4 regions of the Micromonospora sp. LHW51205 genome follow, and region 1 is predicted to be linked to each of the others. Evidence: riboswitches for the same ligand, from Rfam matches in the RefSeq annotation. Region 1 holds a riboswitch; each other region holds the start of a gene.
What was found. Region 1 has a riboswitch for cyclic di-AMP ahead of DQE82_RS11325 (hypothetical protein). Riboswitches for the same ligand answer to the same signal wherever they lie in the genome.

Region 1 (5,055 bases):
TACGCCGATCGGCAGCGCGCCGCCCGCGCGGCGGCGCGGGAGCGTCCGGCCGACTACCGCGACTACGCGCACGTGGTGGTGGACGAGTCGCAGGACGTCTCGCCGATGCAGTGGCGGATGATCGGCCGGCGCGGGCGGCTGGCGTCCTGGACCGTTGTCGGTGACCCGGCGCAGACGGCCTGGACCGGCGACCCGCAGGAGCTGGACCGGGCCCGGGACCAGGCGCTGGGCCGGCGCAAGCGGCACCGCTACGAGCTGACCACCAACTACCGCAACTCGGCGGAGATCTTCGCGGTGGCGGCGGCGGAGATCCGCCGGCTCTACCCGGATCTGCCGCTGCCCGACGCGGTCCGGTCCACCGGCGTTCCGCCGGTCGAGCGCACGGTGCCCGCCGCCGAGCTGCCGGCGGCCACCGTCGAGGCGGCCGAGGCGCTGCTCGGCCAGGTGGAGGGCACCGTCGGCGTGATCACGCCGGTGCCGCGCCGGGACGAGGTGGCCGGCTGGCTGGGCGCGCTCGGCGCGGGCCGGCTCCAGGTGGTGACCAGCCTCCAGGCCAAGGGCATGGAGTACGACGGCGTGGTGCTGGTGGCGCCGAGCGAGATCCGGGCCGATCCGGGCTCGGGCGTGCGCACGCTCTACGTGGCGCTGTCCCGGGCGACCCAGCGCCTCACCACGCTCGACCCGGTGGGGTGAGGGGCCACGCCCGCGCCACCCACAGTTCACTTGCATACATAGCGATGTGAGCATACATTGGGCCCGGCCGGTACGCGGCAGGGAGGGTGTTGGCGTGGGCGCAGGTCATGACCACAGCAGCGCGGTGGCCAACGCGGCACACCGCCACGCAGGCCGGCTCTGGGCCGCGTTCGCGCTGCTCGCCGTCCTGATGGTGGTCGAGGCGGTGGCCGCCTTCACCACCGGCTCGCTCGCCCTGCTCTCCGACGCCGGGCACATGTTCACCGACGTGCTCGGCATCGGCATGGCCCTCGCGGCGATCACCGCCACCCGGCGCGCCGGCACCGACCCGCAGCGCACGTTCGGCCTCTACCGGCTGGAGGTGCTCGCCGCCCTCGCCAACGCCGTGCTGCTCGGCGCCGTCGCGGTCTACGTCCTGATCGAGGCGGTACGCCGCTTCGGCGAGCCGCCGGAGGTGCTGGCCGGCCCGATGCTCGTGGTGGCGGTGCTCGGCCTGCTCGCCAACATCGTCGCCTTCGCGCTGCTGCGCGCCGGGGCGAAGGAGAGCATCAACCTGCGCGGCGCGTACCTGGAGGTGCTCGGCGACCTGCTCGGCTCGCTCGGCGTGATCGCCGCGGCGCTGGTCATCGCGGTGACCGACTGGTGGTGGGCGGACCCACTGGTCGCCGTCGGGATCGGCCTGTTCATCCTGCCGCGCACCTGGCGGCTCGGCCGGGCCGCGGTGCGCATCCTGGTGCAGGCGGCGCCGGAGCACCTCCAGGTGACCGCCGTGCACGACCGGCTGGCCGCGGTCCCCGGCGTGGCCGAGGTGCACGACCTGCACGTCTGGACGCTCACCTCGGGCATGGAGGTGGCCTCGGCGCACCTGACCACCGACCCGGGCGTGGACCCGGCCGGGGTGCTGGCCGCCGCGCGGACGGCGCTGCACGAGGACTTCTCCATCGATCACGCCACGTTGCAGGTCGAACCCGGAGCGTCAGCCGGAGTGTGCGGAAAGACCGAGTGGTGATTAGGGCAGACTTAAATCACCGTGACTGCTGTACACTTATGTCGGTTTTGCCCCACCATGCGGCACTGCGCAACGGAGCCACGCCCGGGCCGCGCCGGTAGGCTCGGTCGCGGCCGCAGCCACCGGCGTCACCGGCGCAGGTGGGGTGGCCGTCGCCTAATCGCCCGAAGGGGCGAGCCGGGGAACCACGTACGTGGGGTGCATCCGCGTCAGCGGTAGGGATCTTCCGTCCCGAACCCGTCAGCTAACCCGGTCGGCGGTTGACGGAAGGACATGTGAATGCCCCCAGTGGCACCTGTACGACGGACGGCCGCCCGGTTGGCGGCCCTGCTCGTCGCGACGCTGACTGTCGGCGTCGCGACCGTTCCGGCCTCCCCCGCCTCGGCGGCGCCCCGGACCGCCCTGCTCGCCGCCGCGCCCGGCGACGACGAGGGCGGCACGCCCGAGCTGCGCGCCCAACTCGACGCGGCCAGCAAGGGCTGGCTGGAGGCGAAGGCCGCGCTGAACCGGTCGGTGAACCGCCAGAAGCAGCTCAACGACCAGCTCGCGAAGGTCGGCGCCGAGCTGGCCGTACGTGACGCCAAGGTCGGTGAGATCGCCGGGGTGGCGTACCGCGCGGGCCGCCTCGGCACCGCCGCGGCGCTGCTCGACAGCAGCAGCCCGGCGGGCTTCATGGACCGGGCCGCCACGCTGGAACAGGTCGCCGCGCACGAGGACCGCACGGTGCGCGAGCTGATCACCACCCGGGACGAGGCCACCCGCACCCGGGCCGCGCTCGACACCGAGATCCGCGAGCAACGCAAGCAGGTCGAGGTGATGGGCAAGCGCAAGGAGCAGGCCGAGCGCGCGCTCGAAGTGGCCAACGAACGTTCCGCACGCAACAACAGCAGCGGCGGCGGCAGCAGCGTCCAGGGCACCTCAAGCAAGAACGCGAAGCCCGCGCCACGCAACTCGGACGGCTCGTGGCCGTCGGAGTCGTGCAGCGTCAACGACCCGACCCCGGCCAACGGCTGCATCACCCCGCGGACGCTGCACGCGCTGCAGCAGGCCAAGGCGGCCGGTTTCACCAGGTACGTCTCGTGCCACCGGCCCAGCGGCTCGGGTGAGCACCCGAAGGGGCGGGCCTGCGACTTCGCCGCCCAGAAGAACGGCTTCGGCGGCGTGGCCAGCGGCGGTGACCGGACGTACGGCAACAACCTGGCCGCGTACTTCGTGCGCAACGCCGACCCGCTCGCCGTGCTCTACGTGATCTGGTTCAAGCAGATCTGGCTGCCCAGCAGCGGGTGGAAGTCGTACAGCGGCGGCAACGGAGACCCGTCCAGCGACCACACCAACCACGTGCACCTGTCGGTGTACTAGCGCGCTCCCGGGGGGCCGGCCGGATCGGGCCGGCCCTCCAGCGTCGCGCCGAGACGGGCCGCCAGGCTCAGGTGAGCCGCCCGGGCCTGGCGGAACGCGTACCCGAACAGCGGCGCCGGCGCGGTGAGCGTGATCTCCACGTCGATGCGCACGGTGCCGTCGGGCTCGTCGCGCAGCCGGGTGTGGTTGCGCACCGTCGTCGCCGGCTGCTGCCGGGCCACAGTGACCACCTCGTCCTCGCTCGCGACCAGCACGTCCGCCTGGTACGTGACCGGGAAGTGCAGCGGGCCCAGTTGCAGCCGGTCGGTGATCGCGTAGCTGGCCAGCGCGCCCGGCCGGGCCGGCAGCTGCCGGACCCGGACGATCAGCGGATGCAGCTCGCCCTGGCGACTCAGGTCACCCAGCAGTGCCACCGCGTCGGCCCGGCTGCACCGGGCCTGCACGGTGTAGCTGAAGCTGTCGCTGCTCTGCAAGCGGGCCCCCTCGCCGTCGTACGTCGCGACGATCGTCCCGTACCGACGCCGGGCTGGCAACGGGTAGAAGGTCCCCTGGCCGCAGGGGGTGCGAACGGCGCTCAGGCGCCGGGCAGCACCTCGGGGGTGTCGTCGGCGAACCACGGCTCGGGAGCGCCGAAGAGGCCGAGCAGGCCGGTCACCCAGAGCTGCCGGTGCACGAACCGGCTCGGCTCGGTGACCACGAGCTTGACGCCGCTGACCTCGCAGGTCTGGAAGCCGGCCACCATGGCGCTGATGCCGACCGAGTCGATGAACGTGACGAGCCGCATGTTCAGCTCGATGCGCGAGGGACGGCCCTTCGCGAGCACCTCGGCGATCGCTTCCCGCACCTCGTACGCGGTGTCGACGTCGATCTCCCCACGGGGCGCGATCTGGACGACACCACCCGGCCGCACCGACTTCACGATCGACAGGCTCACGCGAGCACCTCCACTCGCCCTTGACGGGCGCCTCATCAGTACGCGGGCCGCGACCGAGAGTATTCCTCCAACGGCCCGGTCGCCACCCCCCGGGATGAGCAATTCGCGAACTGGGCACACCTGGGCGCTCCCAATCCGGACCTCCGGGTTCCAGTTTCCCCTTCGACGCGGGCCGCGGCCAGCCGTACGGCCGGTCGGACCCGTCGATCCGCCGACCAGGGTAGCGGGCGCGCGCACGTCCCGTCGGCACCGGTCCCGGCGCGTTCGGGTGGTTCGTCCCGTTCGCTGCTCACGAGCCGGGCACCACCGCGAGGGTTTGCCGCGTGCGCCGGTGGGGCACTGCCCCGAGACAGTGAACGCGCCGGATGGACACCGGAGTCCGAAGTGGCCGCCGGCCTTCGGCACCCGAGGAGGTAGAACGATGTTCGGATCCAACCTGCTGGACCGCCGGGGCAAGGCCGAGCGGGTCGCCGACCAGGCGTGGCAGCACCTGCTCTCCGCGGCCGGCTCCGCCGGTGACAGCGTGCGCGACGCCACCCGCAGCGCCCGCCGCAACTCCTCCGGCTTCGCCGACGACGCCACCGACCTGGTCGGCTCCGCCGCCGAGGAGGCGCGCCGGCGGGCCACGCTCGCCTTCGACGCGCTGGCCGGACGCCGGCCCGCCCTGCCCTGGACGCTGCTGATCGCGGCGGCGCTCGCGGGCGCGGCGATCGGCTGGGCCGCCGGCACCGCCGCGCGCGCCGCGGGCAGCCGCGACCGCGCCGCGGACGAGATCGAGTTCGTGGACGTGGACCGCCCGAACTCCCCGGCCGGCCTGGACGGCTGAACCCCACCCGACCGGCACGGTGGCCGCTCCCGGCACTCCCGGGGGCGGCCACCGTGCCGCGTGGTGCGCTCCCCCACCCGGACCGGGTGAGGGCCGGTCACCCCGGACACGCGCAGGATCGCGGGTGCGGGACCGCGTGCCCGCGCCGCCATCGACGGAGGGAGAGCCGGATGGCCACCGACACGATCACGCGCACCGACCGGGACATCCAGTCCGCGGTGCTCGACGAACTGA
Region 2 (5,055 bases), on a different contig from region 1:
CAGATGACGCCGAGAAGCCCGGAGCAGGCGCTCGCCGAGCTGCGTGCCGGCAACCACCGGTTCGTCACCGGTGTGCCGCAGCATCCGAATCAGGACGCCAGGCACCGGGCGGCGGTGGCCGACGGCCAGCACCCCTTCGCGGTGATCGTCGGCTGCTCCGACTCGCGGCTCGCCGCGGAGATCATCTTCGATCGAGGTCTCGGTGACCTCTTCGTGGTGCGTACCGCCGGGCACACCGCCGGGCCCGAGGTGCTCGGCAGCGTCGAGTACGCGGTCACCGTGCTGGGCACGCCGCTCGTGGTGGTGCTCGGGCACGACTCCTGCGGCGCGGTCCAGGCCGCCCGGGAGGGGGTCCGGACCGGCGCCGCTCCGGCCGGGCACCTGGGAGCGGTGGTGGACGCGGTCTCGCCCAGCCTGCTGCGCGCCGCCCGGCAGGGCATCGACGACCTCGACGGCATCATCGACGTCCACATCGCGCAGACCGTGGAGACGCTGCTGGCCCGGTCCTCCGTGCTGGCCGAGCGGGTCGCGGCGGGCCGGTGCACGGTGGCGGGGATGTCGTACCGGCTCTCCGGCGGCGAGGTGCGGACAGTGGCGCAGGTCCCGGCGTCACTGCCCGCTCCCTCGTCGCCGGCGGACGCGGACGCGGCGCTGGCCGGCTGACCGGAGCGCCGGACGACGAAGGGGCCGCCCACGGGGGCGGCCCCTTCTTGCTGCGTCCAGGTCAGAGCATCGACATGTGGACGTGGTCGGTGTGGTTCGACGGCCCGCTGTACGACCTCCAGCCGGTGGCCGGGAACCAGATCTGCCGGTTCCAGATCACGTAGTAGATGCCCAGCCGGTCGGCGTTGCGGATGAGGAAGGCGGCCACGTCGTTGCCGTACTTGCGGGTGTCGTTGTTGTGCCAGGGTGAGAAGCCGCTGTTCTGCAGCGACCAGTCGCACGCCTTGCCCTTGGGGTGCTCCCACGGCCCGCCCGGCCGGTAACAGCCCACGAAGCGCGTGTAGCCGGCGCGCCGGACCTCCTTGTAGGCGTGCAGCGTCCGCGGCGTGATGCAGCCCGAGGTGGTCGGGTCGTTCTCGCTGCACGACTCGGCCTTCCAGCCGCCGTCGGCGGTGCGGCCGGGGCCGATCTTGGCGACCGGTGAGGTGGCGTCGACCAGGCCGCCGGTGAAGCCGAGGCCGCCGACGAGCTTGAGGGCGCGTTCGGCCTGCACCTTCTCGCGCTCCATCGCGTTCTTCTGCTTCTCCTGCTCGCGCACCTCGGCGTCGAGCGCGATCTTGGCCGTCTCGGCGCGGTTCTTGACCGCGTTGATGGCGGCCAGGCGCTGCGCGTTGAGGAGGTTCAGCTCGTCCAGGGCGTTGACGCGGCGGACGAACGAGTCGGGCGAGTTGCTCTCCAGCAGCATCGCCATCGCGCCCATCCGGCCGGTCCGGTAGGACTGGGCGGCGAGCTGGTTGACCTGCGGGCTGAGCGCCTCGAGTTCGGCCTGTGCCGCCTGTACCTCGGCGGCCAGCCGCCGCTGGCGGTCCTGCGACTTGGCCAGCTTCGCCTTCGCCTGGAGGAAGTTCCGGTTGGCGCTGTCGATCGCCTCGGTGATGAGCGGTGGTTCGCCGTCCTCCTCGTGCCCGGACGGCTTCGGGGCCGCCGCGGCGGGGGCCGCCGTCGCCGAGTTCGGCCCGGCCAGCACTGCCAGCGAGGCCAGCACGGCCACCAGGGGTGTCAGCCAGCGGCGCAGGGGTGGCGTCACAGTGTTCCCTTCCGTCGGCCGCCGACCGGGTTAGCTGACGGGTTCGGGACGGAAGTGGCCCCTACCGCTCGCGCGGATTCACCCCATGTACCTGGTTCCCCGGCTCGCCCGCAGGCGATTGGGCGGCGGCACCGCTGGCGCCGGTGCGCGCCTTCGGCGGTGACCGGCAGCGAGGTTACCCGACAGCACTCCTGCGGATCTACGTCCGGAAGCCGACCAATAGCGAGATTTCGCCGTGGCGCACCGTGACCAGCGTCGCGTTTGAAATCGATGGTCACCGTGCGGAGTGTCACCATGTCGCCTCCGTACTCTTTCCGCCGCCGAGCGCCTCCAGCGCGTCGTCGCGTCCGGCCGGCGGACGGGGCGGCGGGGGCACGGGCGACGCCGGCTCCGGACCGGGCGCGCGCCGTCCGGCGGTGGTCACGATCGCGGCCAGTGCGGTCGTCAGCGGTACGGCGGCGATCAGGCCGAGCGTGGCCACCGCGCTGCGGACGATCTCCTGGGCGAGGAACTCGCTGGTGAGGATCTGGCTCACCGGGCGGGAGTCGGCGACCAGCAGGAGCAGCAGTGGCAGCGACGCGCCCGCGTACGCCAGCACGATGGTGTTGACGGTGGACGCGATGTGGGCCCGGCCGACGCGGGTCGCCGCCCGGTAGAGCTGCCGCCGGGACAGCCCCGGGTTGGCGTGCGCGAGTTCGGTGACGGTGGCCGCCTGGGTGACGGTGACGTCGTCCAGCACGCCCAGCGAGCCGATGATGATGCCCGCCAGCAGCAGTCCGTGCAGGTCCACGTCGCCCTGGAACATGGACAGGGTGGTGGCGTCCTCGCTGCCGAAGCCGGTCAGGTGGGTGGCGGACGTGGCGAGCAGGCCGAGCACGCCGGTGATCACCAGGCTGCCGAGCGTGCCGAGCACCGCCACCGACGTCTGCGCGGTGATCCCGTGCGTCAGGTAGAGCACCACGAACATGATCAACGCGGCGCCCACGATCGCCACCAGCAGCGGCGGCTGGCCGCCACCGATGCCGGGCAGCACGAAGCCGAGCAGGATGGCGAAGCTGGCCGCCAGGCCGCCGAGCGCGGCGAGCCCGCGCCAGCGGCCGAACGCCACGATCGCGGCGGCGAAGAGCACCAGCAGCCAGATCAGCGGTGTGCCGCGCTGGTGCTCGGCGATGTTGTAGGACTTCACCGAAGGGTCGGCCGGGTCGATCAGCTCGACCAGGACGATCTTGTCGCCGACCTCGACCCGGGGCGCGCCCGGTCCGGCCGGGAGCGGCGTCTCGACCTGCCGTCCCGCGTCCGGGCCCTGCTCGGCGGCGACGGTCGCGGTGCCGCAGGGGCCGCCCGCGCCCTCCGGGGCCTCCGGCGTCGGCGGGCAGGGTTCGGTGACCACCCGGGTCACGGTGCCGTGGTAGCGGGGGACGTCCGCGCCGCCGACCGGCTCCCGGTCCTGCCGGGGCCAGAGCACCAGCGCGGCGATCACGGTGAGCGCGAACAGCGGCACCACCACGGCGACGAGCAGCCGCCGTACGCCCGGTGGCGTGGGCGGTGCGGGGCGGGTGTGGTCGGCACCCAAGTCGTCTCTCCCAACGGTCGCGGCGACGCCTGGTCCGCCGGACCGGTCTGGTCACCGGGCCGGCGCGGACGTGTCGACCACGTCCGGGTCGTCGCCCCGACATGGTAGGCAGCCCGGCTGGGTGCTCCCGGACACCGTGACCGGTGACGCGCGCCCCGCGCGGGTCAGGCCAGTCCGGCCCGGCGTCGCCGGTACTCGTCCTCGTCGATCTCGCCGCGGGCGTACCGCTCGTCGAGGATGCGCCGGGCCGCCGTCGGCCCGGACCGCTGCGGGCCGGTCCACCGCACGGCCAGCCAGAGGAGCCCTGCCAGCACCGCCAGCACCGCCAGGGACCAGATCCACATCCAGCCCATCATCGGGCTCTGCCACATCATCGGGCCGCCCTCCGTCCGTCACCGCGGGTCCGCCGGGGCCGGCCTGCCCGCCACTTCGACGGTACGGCCGCACGGACGCGTCGGCGCGGGTCGATGTGCCCTGCTCGGAGAGGCGGAGGTCCCGTTCAGCCGCGCTTCATCAGGCGGCCGACGGCGGCCATCATCTCGGTCGCCATCTCGTCGGCCCGGCCCTCGGCGGCGCCCTCGTGCATGCAGTGCCGCGCGTGCCCGTCGAGCAGGCCGAGGCCGACCTTGTCCAGCGCCGCCTGGATGGCCGAGATCTGGGTCAGCACGTCGATGCAGTAACGGTCGTCCTCGACCATCTTCTCGATGCCACGGACCTGACCCTCGATCCGGCGGAGCCGGGCGAGGAGCTGGTCCTTGCTGGCGGTGTAGCCCCGGGTCGGGCTGGACGGAGCGGTCATGAGAACGAGGATAGCGTACCCCTCGGGGGTATGCTAACGTTCCGGCTGTACCCCCAGGGGGTATGAGATCGGAGGGCGACATGGAGAGCACCTACCAGGTGAGCGGCATGACCTGCGGCCACTGCGTCAACTCGGTGAGCACCGAGCTGAGCGCGCTTCCGGGCGTCACCGGCGTCCAGGTCGACCTGGCCACCGGCCGGGTCACCGTCACCAGTCAGAACCCGCTGGACACGGACGCCGTCCGCGCGGCGGTCGACGAGGCCGGCTACGACCTCGTCGGTGCGTGACGGGTCCACGGGACCCGCAGAACCGAGGAGAAACCATGAACACGGCGACGAAGCTCAGCGGCTTCGCGCTCGGCCTCGTGGCGGTCTTCGGCGCGGCGTACGGGATCGGCAACCTGGCCGATCCCGTCGCCCCGGCCGCCGAGACCCGCCACGACGACAGCGGCAGCGACCACGGGACCGGCGGCACCGGTCACGGTGACGAGAACGGCGCCGACGCGCACCTGCCCGGCGGGCTGCTCGTCTCCGAAGACGGCTACACGCTCCAGCCCGCCACCGCGCCGGCCGGGCAGTTCGCCTTCCGGATCACCGGCCCGGACGGCACGCCGGTCACCCGCTTCGAGGTGGCCCACGACAAGCGCATGCACCTGATCGTCGCGCGCCGGGACCTGTCCGGCTTCCGGCACGTCCACCCGGAGATGGCCGGCGACGGCACCTGGCGGGTCGCCTCCCCGCTCGACGGCCCCGGGGTGTGGCGGGCGTTCGCCGACTTCACGCCCGAAGGCGGCGAGCCGCTGACCCTCGGCCTGGACGTCACGGTCCCCGGCGAGCTGGCCGCCCGGCCGCTGCCGGCGCCGGTGACCAGCACCACCGTCGACGGCTACACAGTCACGCTGACCGGCACGCCGGAGCCGGGCCGGACCAGCCG
Region 3 (5,055 bases), on a different contig from region 1:
GAGGCGGTCGCGCAGGCGTCCCTGGACGTGCTGATCTCCGAACTGACCGGCCAGGTGGTCGACGTGCGCCGGTCCCCCGGCGAGCAGGTCGCCGCCGTACCGGCGCAGCCCGGCGCCGACCGGTCCGAGCTGTCCACCGGCGCCTGAGACCGACGGGACGTGCCAGATGCGTGGTGACCTGGTCCGCAAGTTGCTCGCCCGAGTACTGACCACCGGGCTGGCGGTGCTGGCCTTCCTGGTCGTGGCGCTCACCGGCGCCACCGGCTGGGGCCTGGCCCTGGCCGTCGCGGCGCTCGCCGCCACCGCCTGGGAACGCCGGGTCCGGCCGTCCGCCGACGGCCTGGCCGAGACGGTGCTCGTCGCCGCCGGCATCCTCGTCGGCTACGCCCGGCGCCTCGACGACGGCTTCGACCCGGCCCTCGCCGCCACCGCGCTCGTCCTGCTCGGCCTGGTGCTGCTGGTCGGCCCGCTGCGGCAGGCCGGCGCGCTGGAGATCCGGGCGGCGAACCTTCCGGTACGCACGTGGACGCCGCTGGTCGCCGCCCGGCTCGGTGACGCGCTGCTGGTGCTGCTCGCCGTGGTGGCGCTCGCCGCCGCGCTGGCGCTGCCCGCCTTCACGGCGCTCGCCGCCGCGCTGCTCGTCGGCGCCGGCTGCGGGGCGGTCGCGCTCGACCTCGCCCGGCGCCGGTTCCGGCCGCCCGCCGGCGGGGGCCCGGTCGGCCGCGCGCTGCGCCGCCACCAGCCCGAGTTCGTGCTGCACTTCTCCGCGCCGCCCGGCTCCGAGTACCAGGTCACCATGTGGCTGCCGTACCTGGAACGGATCGGCCGCCCGTTCATGGTGGTGCTGCGCGAGCCGGAGCTCCTGCCGGCCGTCGCCGCCGCCACCCGCGCCCCGGTGGTCCTCTGCCCCACCCTGAAGGCGCTCGACGAGGCGCTGGTGCCCAGCCTGCGCGTCGCCTTCTACGTCAACCACGGCGCGAAGAACGCCCACCTGATCCGGTTCAACCAGCTCACCCACGTGCAGCTGCACCACGGCGACAGCGACAAGGCCCCGAGCGCCAACCCGGTCTCGGCCATCTTCGACAAGATCTTCGTGGCCGGGCAGGCCGCGATCGACAGGTACGCCCGCGCCGGCGTGGAGATCCCCGCCGACAAGTTCGTCGTGGTCGGCCGGCCCCAGGTCGAGGCCATCGAGGTACGCCGGGAGCCGGCCGCCGCCTCGGCGCACCCGACGGTCCTCTACACCCCGACCTGGACCGGGCACCACGCCGACGCCAACTACTGCTCGCTGCCGGTGGCCGAGACGCTGATCCGCCGGCTGATCGACCGCGGGGCGGCGGTGATCCTGCGCGCCCACCCGTACACCGACAAGAACCCGGCCTCGGCCCGCCAGCTCGCCCGGCTCACCGAGCTGCTCGCCGCCGACCGGGCCAAGACCGGCCGCCCGCACCTGTTCGGCGCCGCCGCGGCCCGCGAGCTGACGCTCACCGAGTGCGTCAACCGCGCCGACGCGCTGGTCTCCGACGTCTCCGGCGTCATCTCCGACTGGCTCTACTCCGGCAAGCCGTACGCGGTCACCGACACCGGCGCCGACGGCGAACACTTCGTCGAGCGGTTCCCGCTCGCGGCGTCCGGCTACGTGCTGCGACGCGACATGTCCAACGTGGACCAGGTGATCACCGACCTGCTCGACGCCGACCCGAAGGCCGCGCAGCGCTGGGCGGCGCGCACCCGCTACCTGGGCGACTTCCCCGCCGACGCCTACGCCGAGGCGTTCCTCGCCGCCGCCCGCCGCGAGCTGGAGGCCGACTGGGCGGTCCCGGCGCAGCGCGCCGTCGTGTAGGCCCCGCTCTACAGGTACGCGTCGAGCAGGGCGAGCACGGCGGCCGGGTCCTCGACGTGCGCGTTGTGGCCCAGGCCGGGCAGGGTGGCCACCGGCACGCCCAGCTCCTTGAGCTGCGCGTCGCTCACCATCGGGTCCTGCTCGCCGCGGGCCAGCAGCACCGGCACGCCGGTCGCGGCCAGCTGGGCGGGCAGCCGAGGCTCGCCGACCGCGAACGCGGCCGGGTCCATCGCCAGCCGCCAGCGGCCGTCGACCCGCCGCAGCCCCGCCTCCACCACCGGGTGGTCCGGGGCGAACAGCCCGGCCAGCCCCGAGACGCGCAGGTAGCGGCGGGCCGCCTCGTCCCGGGTGGCGAACCAGGTGACCGGCCGGGCGGCCAGCTCGCTCGCCTTCGCCAGCTCGGCCGGGGACCAGACCGCCTTGATGCCGAGCCCCACCACCGCGTCGACCGGAAGAGCCCGCTGCCGGGCCGCGAGCGCCAGCGCCACCACCCCGCCGAGCGAGTGTCCGAGCAGCACCAGCCGGTCGTGCGGGCCCAGCCGGAGCGGACCGAGCCCGTCTGCGACGCGCTGGGCCAGGGCGTCGAACGAGTAGCCGTCGAGCGGCGGCGACCAGCCGTGGCCGGCCAGGTCGGGGGCGAGCCAGCGCCCGGGCCAGCGGCGCTCCAGCAGCGGCGCCCAGGGCAGCCACACTTCGCCGGTGGCGCCCATGCCGTGCAGGAGAATCAGGTGCCGGTTCCCCGTCGCATCGCCCATTGGCGCAGTCTGCCACCGCCCGCCCCGGACACGCGAGACCGAACCCGCCCCGCCCAAACCGCCCGCCCTCGCCCTCGCCGCCGATCTTGGAGTTGTGGTGCCTCCCATAGCGGGGCGAGCCGGGCATACCAGGCGCCACAAGTCCAAGATCGGCGCGCCGAGAGGGCGGCGGGCGAGGGGCGGGCGGGGACGGGGAAGGCCGGCGCCCCGGGACGGGGTGCCGGCCTTCGCAGGGTGCGGGGCGGTCAGGCGGAGTAGCCGCGGCTGGCGATCCAGTGCGCCAGGTCGATCGTGGTGAGCCAGTACGACGGCAGCGACGGGTCGGCCGAGTCGGCGATCCGGACGGTCCGGCCGTCGTCCTTGTAGCCGATCACCGCGACGTAGTGGCCGCCGGGGAACGAGTGCCAGCCGCCGTTGGTGTCGGTGGCGGTGCCGGCGACGTTCGCGACGACCCCCCGGCCGTTGCTGATCGCCTCGACCACGTCGGCCTGGAGCCGGTCCATCTGGGCCGGGCTGGCCGAGCCGGGAATCATCCGGGTCCGGTACGGGTTGCCCTTGACCTGCTGGTTGAGCACGCGCGTGGTGTCCTCGGCCGAGTTGGTGCCCATCTCGGTGGTGCCGAGCGGGCCGGCGAGGGCGTCCTGGCTGCGCTCGATGCCGGTGGCGCTGAGCGCGTTGCGCACGGCGGCCGGGCCGCAGTAGTAGTAGTTGATCTGCGCCTGGTAGTCGTAGTCCAGCGTCTTGCTCGACGGCGGCTTCGGCGCGGCCTTGGTGACGTCCGGGTCCGCCGCGGCCTTCTTCGCCGACGGGGAGGCGCTGGGCGACTTGCTGGGCTCGGCGCTCGGCGACGCCGGCGGGACGCCGATACGCGCCTCGCTGCGGCTGGCGGGCTCGCCGAGCCGTGCGCCGAGTTCGGCGACCGAGGCGGTGTTCTCCTGCTGGACCGGGGCGTCCTCACCGGCGGCGAGGGCGGTGCCGGCGCCGGCGGCCAGCACGAGCGCCGCGGCCGATCCGGCGATGATCTGGTACGGGCGTTCGGTGGCGATCCGCCGCAGCTGACGCTTCAGGTGGTGCTTCACGAAATCCTCCACGGGGGGCGTGATCGGCACACGCCGGCCCGGCACGTGGAGGGGTTCACACGTGCTGGCAGGCCGGATGGGCCGGGGGAACGGGTACGCCCGCGATGCCGGGCGCCCAGGGGCGGTTTGCCGGTCGCGTCAGGCGAGCGCGGGTACCGCGGAGCCGTGGAGGCGGGGGGACGATCGAGGGGTGGGCACGAGGATGGGACTCCTTCCGTGGCCGCCGACCGGGTTAGCTGACGGATTCGGGCGGGAAGTACGCCCTACCGCGGCAGTGGCCGCGGATTCACCCCGATGGTGCTCATGGTTCCCCGGTTCGTGATGACACGATTAGGCGGGTCGGCGCGGCGTCGCCTTCTGCGATCGGTTACCGCACCGGACGCGCCGACACTACCGGCGGGTACTGCCCCTGCCAAGCGCTCCCACCTGCGTAAACATGATCCCCGGTAACGGATTTCGGAACAGCCGGTTACTCACTTCACTCAATGGGACAAGCGGTGGTGACGGCGCCCGGGAGGCGAAAAGGGGACAGACGGCGAGCGCCTGACCGGCAATGGCGCGGCTCATTGGCCTGTTCTGCGCTCCACGCCCGTTTCGGCGCCGGGGGTGAGCCGGCTCACTACATTCCGGGTAACAATTCGGTCGCCTCAGCCGACCCGGGCCGGACGCCAGCGGGCGTTGCGGACGGACGCGCCGACCGGCAGGGGGATCGTCGCCACGCCGCGGGACACCGGGGCGGGCCGCACCGCCAGGGTGGCCGCGTACGCCTCGGCGGCGAGCGTACGGGCGGCCTCGGCGGCCAGTTCGGCGTCCCGCCACGCCTGCCGCTCCCGCTCGGCGGCGCTCTCCCAGCCGGTCCGGCGCCGGTCCCGTACGGCCCGGGCCAGCACGATCTCCTGCTCGGCCGGGTGCCGGCGCGGGTCCCACCCGTTGCGGCGCGCCAGCACGTCGGCGAGTTGCCGGGCGGACAGGTCGCCGCGCCAGTGCGCCGTCATGGCGGCGTGGTGCAGCCAGCGCTCCCGGGCCGCGTACTCCGCCGGGGTGCGCGGGGTGCGCGGGGCGGCCAGCGGGGCGGCCCCGGCCAGCCGGCGGGCGGCGCTGTCCGCCTCGTCGTACGCGGTCCAGGCGCGTTCCGCCTCGTCCTGCGCGGCCAGCCACCGTTCCCGGCGGCGACGGGCCGTCTGGGCGGCCCCGGCGGCGGCCACCGCCACCTCCTCGGCGTACCGGACGAGGTCGTCGCGGCGCGCGGCGTCCTGGTCCACCGGATCGGCGGCTACCTCGGCGACGCCGTCGCGCTCGGGCCGGGCCACCAGCGCGGCGAGCAGGCCGAACGCGAGCAGCATCAGAAAGGACCAGATGGCGGCGGCCTCGGGGACCG
Region 4 (5,055 bases), on a different contig from region 1:
CGCGCTGGCGCGCCGGGCGCCCGTGGCCTGAGTGACGTCGAAGGCCCTGGCTGGGACTTGCGTCCTGACCAGGGCCTCTCGCGTGGAGCGGGTGACGGGAATCGAACCCGCACTGTCAGCTTGGGAAGCTGATGTTCTGCCATTGAACTACACCCGCAGGCGGCACCACTCTACCTGAAGCCCCCCACCCCCGTGCAGTCAGGTGCGCGCGCCACCTCGGCGAGGTGGCGGCATCGGCGGGCGGTTGACCCAGCCACCTCCCCGAACTGGAGTGGATCAAGCACTCACCGGCGCCGGCAGGCGCGAAGTTGCACGTCGGAAACGTATGGGCATTCTCAAATGCATCGATGGGATGTAACGTCTGCCCCACGTTTCCGCACCGGCGTGACACACCCCCTGGCACGCCGTCAGAAAGAGGTGGGCCCATGGGACTCCGTCCCAACCTGCTGACCCGGCGTACCGCCGGTGTCGCGACGTCGACCCTCGCGCTGCTGCTCAGCACCGCCGCCGTCGGCGTCGTCCCCGCTGCTTCGGCCTTCTCGGCCGCCCCGGCCGGCGTCTGCGCCGAGCCTGCTGACGCCCACGCCGACGAGCACGCGAACGCTCGCGTCGCGAAGGGCGGCAGCGCCAAGCTCGACCCCAACCACCTGACCGCCAAGCAGGTCCAGGACCGGGAGGCCGACCTCGCCGCCGCGCAGCGCGAGCGGGCCAACTTCCGGACCGGCGCGGTCACCCCGCTGGCCACCGTGACGATCCCGGTCGTCGTGCACGTCATCCAGGAGAACAGCACCCGGGCCGGCGGCAACATCACCGACTCGATGATCAACCAGCAGATCACCGTGCTGAACCAGTCGTACGCGGGCTCGACCGGCGGCGCCGCCACCGCCTTCGGGTTCCAGCTCACGAAGATCAACCGGGTGACCAACCCGTCGTGGTACCCGATCGTGCAGGGCTCCTCCGCCGAGCGCTCGATGAAGACCTCGCTGCGTGAGGGCGGCAAGAACACGCTGAACATCTACCTCGGCGAGCTGAGCGACAGCCTGCTGGGCTGGGCGACGTTCCCGAAGCGGACGCTGGACAAGATGGACGGCGTGGTCGTGCTCAACGAGTCGCTGCCCGGCGGCACCGCTACCAACTACAACCAGGGTGACACCGGCACCCACGAGGTCGGCCACTGGCTGAACCTCTACCACACCTTCCAGGGCGGCTGCTCCGGCTCGGGCGACAGCGTCTCCGACACCCCGGCCGAGGCGTCCCCGGCGTACCAGTGCCCGACCGGCCGCGACACCTGCTCGACCGCCGGCAAGGACCCGATCACCAACTTCATGGACTACACGTACGACTCCTGCATGTACCAGTTCACCGCCGGCCAGGCGAGCCGCATGCTCACCGCGTGGAACGCCTACCGCGCGGCCTGACCGCCTCGTACCGCGTACCGGTGCCGGCCCTGTCCTCGGACGGGGCCGGCACCGCTCGTTTCGGGGTCGGGGTCAGGCGGCCGGGCGGCGGGTGTCGAAGCCGTGCCGGCCGCGCCGGCCCTCCGCGGACACCGGCTCACGCCGGGCCGGCTCGGCCCCGAGCGGGTCGAGCCACACCCGCACCTGCGGCGGAGCGGCGCCCGGCTGGGCGACAGGGTCGCGCCGGGTCAGCATCGCCGCCTCGACCGTGAACTCGAACAGCCGCCAGTCACCATGTGGCGACGCGCGGGCGATCCGGGCCAGCCGCGTCACGGTGGCCGGGTCGGTCACCGGCCGCGCGCGCCCCGCGACGTACGCCTCGTCGTCGCTCTCCTCGGGCGGGAACGAGTGCAGCGCGTAGCGGCCGTCGCGTTCGAGGTCACGGCGCTTCGGCGAGTCGATGACGAAGCACCAGAGGCCGTCGTCGGTGAACACCGGGGAGACCGGGTGGACGCGGGGGCCGCCGTCGGCGCGGACCGTGGCGAGGTAGCCGAAGCCCGGCCCGTACTGCTGCATCAGGAGGCGGATCTCGCCGGCGAGGCGGGGCTCGTCGGCGGCGAATTCGGACCAGGAAGCCATGCGGACATCCTATCGAACACGTGTACGAAGAAGTAGTGCGACACGCAGGTCACCCATACCGGTCGCTATGGTGTTCCGATGCTGCTCTCCGACCGCGACCTGATCTCCGAGATCAAGGCCGGCACGCTCGCGCTGGAGCCCTTCGAGCCCACGCTGGTGCAGCCGTCGAGCATCGACGTACGCCTGGACCGGCTCTTTCGGGTCTTCAACAACCACCTCTACACCCACATCGACCCGTCGGTCCAGCAGGACGACCTCACCTCGATGGTGGAGGTGCCCGAGGGCCAGCCGTTCGTGCTGCACCCGGGCGAGTTCGTGCTCGCCTCCACGCTTGAGGTGATCTCGCTGGGCGACCAGCTCGCGGGCCGGCTCGAGGGCAAGTCGAGCCTGGGGCGGCTGGGGCTGCTGACCCACTCGACAGCCGGCTTCATCGACCCCGGCTTCTCCGGTCACGTCACGCTGGAGCTGTCGAACGTGGCGAACCTGCCGATCACGCTCTGGCCCGGCATGAAGATCGGCCAGCTCTGCATCTTCCGGCTCTCCTCGCCGGCCGAGCACCCGTACGGCTCGGCCGTCTACGGCTCGCGTTACCAGGGGCAGCGCGGCCCGACGCCGAGCCGGTCCTGGCAGAGCTGGCGCACCTGGCCGACGCGCTGACGCCGCCCGCAGTTGTTAAGAAGGGCCCCCTCCTCTACCGGAGGCGTTAAGAGGGGGCCCTTCCTTACACGCGGCCGTAGCTGTTGATGTCGCCGTCGTCGACCCGCTTCATCGTGATGGGCTTGCCGGACTGGGAGGCGTGCACCACCCAGCCGTCGCCCACGTACATCGCCACGTGGTGCAGGTCGCTGTAGTAGAAGACGAGGTCGCCGGCGCGCAGCTCGGCCCGGCTGATGCGCTTCGTCACGCCGTGCTGCTGGCGTGCGCTGTGCGGCAGCGAGACGCCGCCCTTGGCCCAGGCCGCCATGGTGAGGCCCGAGCAGTCGAAGTGGTCCGGGCCGGCGGCGCCCCAGACGTAGATCTTGCCGATCTGGGCGCAGGCGAACTTCACCGCCGCACCGGCCGGGCCGCCGGGATAGCCGGCCGGGCAGGGCGCCGGGCGCAGCGGGCCGCCGCCGCCCTTGCCGTACACCTTGAGCCGCAGCTTCTCCAGCTTGGCGATCTCGGCGTCGATCTGCTTCTTCTTCGCCGCGAGCTGGGCCTCGGTGCGCGCCAGGCCGGCGATCATCTCGTCCAGCGGCTTCTTCTTCGCCGCCAGCTCGTCGCGCAGCGCGGCGACCGAGCGCACCTGCTCGTGCTGGCGGTGCGCGAAGCGGTCGAGCAGCTCCAGGCCGTCGACCAGGTCACCGGGTGAGCGGCTGCCGAGCAGCGCGTTGACCGTGGAGAGGTTGTCGGCCTTGTAGGCGTCGGCGGCGAGGCCGCCCACCTGACCGAGCGCGGCGTCCACCCGCGCCTGGAGGGGTGCGATCTGGCGGCCGAGCGCGTCGGCCTGCCTGCGCCGCGCGGCGAGCTGCTCGCGTACGTCGTTGACCTGCTCGATGACCGGTTCGAGCTTGTTCCAGTCGCGGTCGATCTGGGCCTCGATCTCGGCGACCGAGGGTTCGGCGTGTGCCGCAGTGGCGCCGCCGGTCAGTACGACGGCGGTGCCGACCAGTGCGGCGAGGGCGGTGGTGAAGCGGGACCAGCGGGAACGCGGCGCGGCGCTGGACCGGTCGACCGACCGGTTCGACGACGGCCGCGGGGCATGGAGTGCCACCGGGCGTCCGTACTCCTTCTTCCGTACCGCCTACCGGGTTAGCTGACGGATTCGGGCGGGAAGGGAGCCGCCCTACCGCAGCAGCGCTGCGGATTCACCCCAGGTACCTGGTTCCCCGGCTCGCCCGGAGGCGACTCGGCGGTGTCGGACCGTCACCGACCGGGTTGGACGGTGAGACGTGCGGCCGACGATTCACCAGAGTAGGGACCACCGTTATCGATCCGCAACTTCCAGCGCCGTGACACTCCGTACGCGATCCAGCGCCACACCGCGCACGGAGGTGAAATTTTCTTTCACGACTGATTACTTACTGGAAAGGTATTGACCATCGCGGGTGTGCGGAGTGAGGGTGGAAACGCAGTGACCCCCATCCCTGTCCAGGAGGTTCGATGCATCTCTCCGCCCCGCCGTCGGGCAGACGGATACTGCTCGCCGCCGCCGTGGCCACGGCCACCGCGCTGGCGACCACCGGCCCGGTTACCGCCGCGCCGGACACGTCCGCGCCCGCGAGCGACCGGCAACAACAATACGCCGCCGCCGCGGCCGAGTACGGCGTGCCCCAGAACGTGCTGCTCGGTGTCTCCTATCTGGAGTCCCGCTGGGACACCCACCCGGGTCAGCCCAGCACCAGCGGCGGCTACGGCCCGATGCACCTGACCGACGCCGCGCACATCCTCGCCACGCCGGGCAGCGCCCACGTCGACGAGGACGAGGACCCGCGCGGCGACGACTCCCGGCCGCTGAAGCTCGACCCGGCCACCGCCGCCGCGCCGACGCGGGAGACGCCGCTGCCGAGCGCCTCGCTCCAGACGCTCGACGCGGCCGCCGCGCTCACCGGGCTGGACGCGGGGACGCTGCGCACCGACCCGGCCGCGAACATCCGCGGCGGCGCGGCGCTGCTGTCGTCGTACCAGAAGGCTCTGGGCGGGCCGGTCGGCGCCGGCACCGACCCGGCGGCCTGGTACGCCGCGGTGGCCCGCTACTCCGGCGCGGACACCGCCGACGCGGCGGCGGCCTTCGCCGACGAGGTGTACGACCAGCTCGGCCAGGGCGCCACCCGGACCACCGACGACGGCCAGCGGGTCACGCTCGCCGCCACCGCCGCGAAGCCGGACCGCTCCCGGCTGGCCCGCCTCGGCCTGCGCACCGCGCAGCGGCCGGACGGGCTGGAGTGCCCGGTCCGGCTGGCCTGCGAGTGGATTCCCGCGCCCTACGAGCAGCTCAGCGACGACCCGGGCGACTACGGCAACCACGACCTGGCTGACC

Region 2: linked by a shared signal. The riboswitch ahead of DQE82_RS05480 (hypothetical protein) and the one ahead of DQE82_RS11325 (hypothetical protein) in region 1 are both predicted to bind cyclic di-AMP.
Region 3: linked by a shared signal. The riboswitch ahead of DQE82_RS17440 (C39 family peptidase) and the one ahead of DQE82_RS11325 (hypothetical protein) in region 1 are both predicted to bind cyclic di-AMP.
Region 4: linked by a shared signal. The riboswitch ahead of DQE82_RS07735 (NlpC/P60 family protein) and the one ahead of DQE82_RS11325 (hypothetical protein) in region 1 are both predicted to bind cyclic di-AMP.

What each region holds. Positions count from the first base shown of each region.
Region 1 covers NZ_QMEZ01000002.1:724,879-729,933, forward strand. The annotation lists gene DQE82_RS11315 (AAA family ATPase) at 1-693, shown strand, start outside; gene DQE82_RS11320 (cation diffusion facilitator family transporter) at 788-1,702, shown strand; cyclic di-AMP (ydaO/yuaA leader) riboswitch at 1,846-1,977, shown strand; gene DQE82_RS11325 (hypothetical protein) at 1,982-3,061, shown strand; gene DQE82_RS11330 (SRPBCC family protein) at 3,058-3,594, opposite strand; gene DQE82_RS11335 (STAS domain-containing protein) at 3,636-3,995, opposite strand; gene DQE82_RS11340 (hypothetical protein) at 4,417-4,821, shown strand; gene DQE82_RS11345 (BON domain-containing protein) at 4,992-5,055, shown strand, end outside.
Region 2 covers NZ_QMEZ01000001.1:1,173,305-1,178,359, reverse strand. The annotation lists gene DQE82_RS05485 (carbonic anhydrase) at 4-663, shown strand; gene DQE82_RS05480 (hypothetical protein) at 725-1,750, opposite strand; cyclic di-AMP (ydaO/yuaA leader) riboswitch at 1,754-1,885, opposite strand; gene DQE82_RS05475 (YibE/F family protein) at 2,040-3,323, opposite strand; gene DQE82_RS05470 (SHOCT domain-containing protein) at 3,488-3,697, opposite strand; gene DQE82_RS05465 (metal-sensitive transcriptional regulator) at 3,823-4,122, opposite strand; gene DQE82_RS05460 (heavy-metal-associated domain-containing protein) at 4,203-4,409, shown strand; gene DQE82_RS05455 (hypothetical protein) at 4,445-5,055, shown strand, end outside.
Region 3 covers NZ_QMEZ01000004.1:315,175-320,229, forward strand. The annotation lists gene DQE82_RS17425 (bifunctional cytidylyltransferase/SDR family oxidoreductase) at 1-147, shown strand, start outside; gene DQE82_RS17430 (CDP-glycerol glycerophosphotransferase family protein) at 167-1,843, shown strand; gene DQE82_RS17435 (alpha/beta fold hydrolase) at 1,852-2,598, opposite strand; gene DQE82_RS17440 (C39 family peptidase) at 2,844-3,677, opposite strand; cyclic di-AMP (ydaO/yuaA leader) riboswitch at 3,884-4,024, opposite strand; gene DQE82_RS17445 (hypothetical protein) at 4,325-5,055, opposite strand, start outside.
Region 4 covers NZ_QMEZ01000001.1:1,619,779-1,624,833, forward strand. The annotation lists gene DQE82_RS07710 (hypothetical protein) at 1-31, shown strand, start outside; tRNA gene DQE82_RS07715 (tRNA-Gly) at 84-157, opposite strand; gene DQE82_RS07720 (zinc metalloprotease) at 426-1,418, shown strand; gene DQE82_RS07725 (pyridoxamine 5'-phosphate oxidase family protein) at 1,491-2,036, opposite strand; gene dcd (dCTP deaminase) at 2,115-2,693, shown strand; gene DQE82_RS07735 (NlpC/P60 family protein) at 2,758-3,789, opposite strand; cyclic di-AMP (ydaO/yuaA leader) riboswitch at 3,803-3,940, opposite strand; gene DQE82_RS07740 (N-acetylmuramoyl-L-alanine amidase) at 4,179-5,055, shown strand, end outside.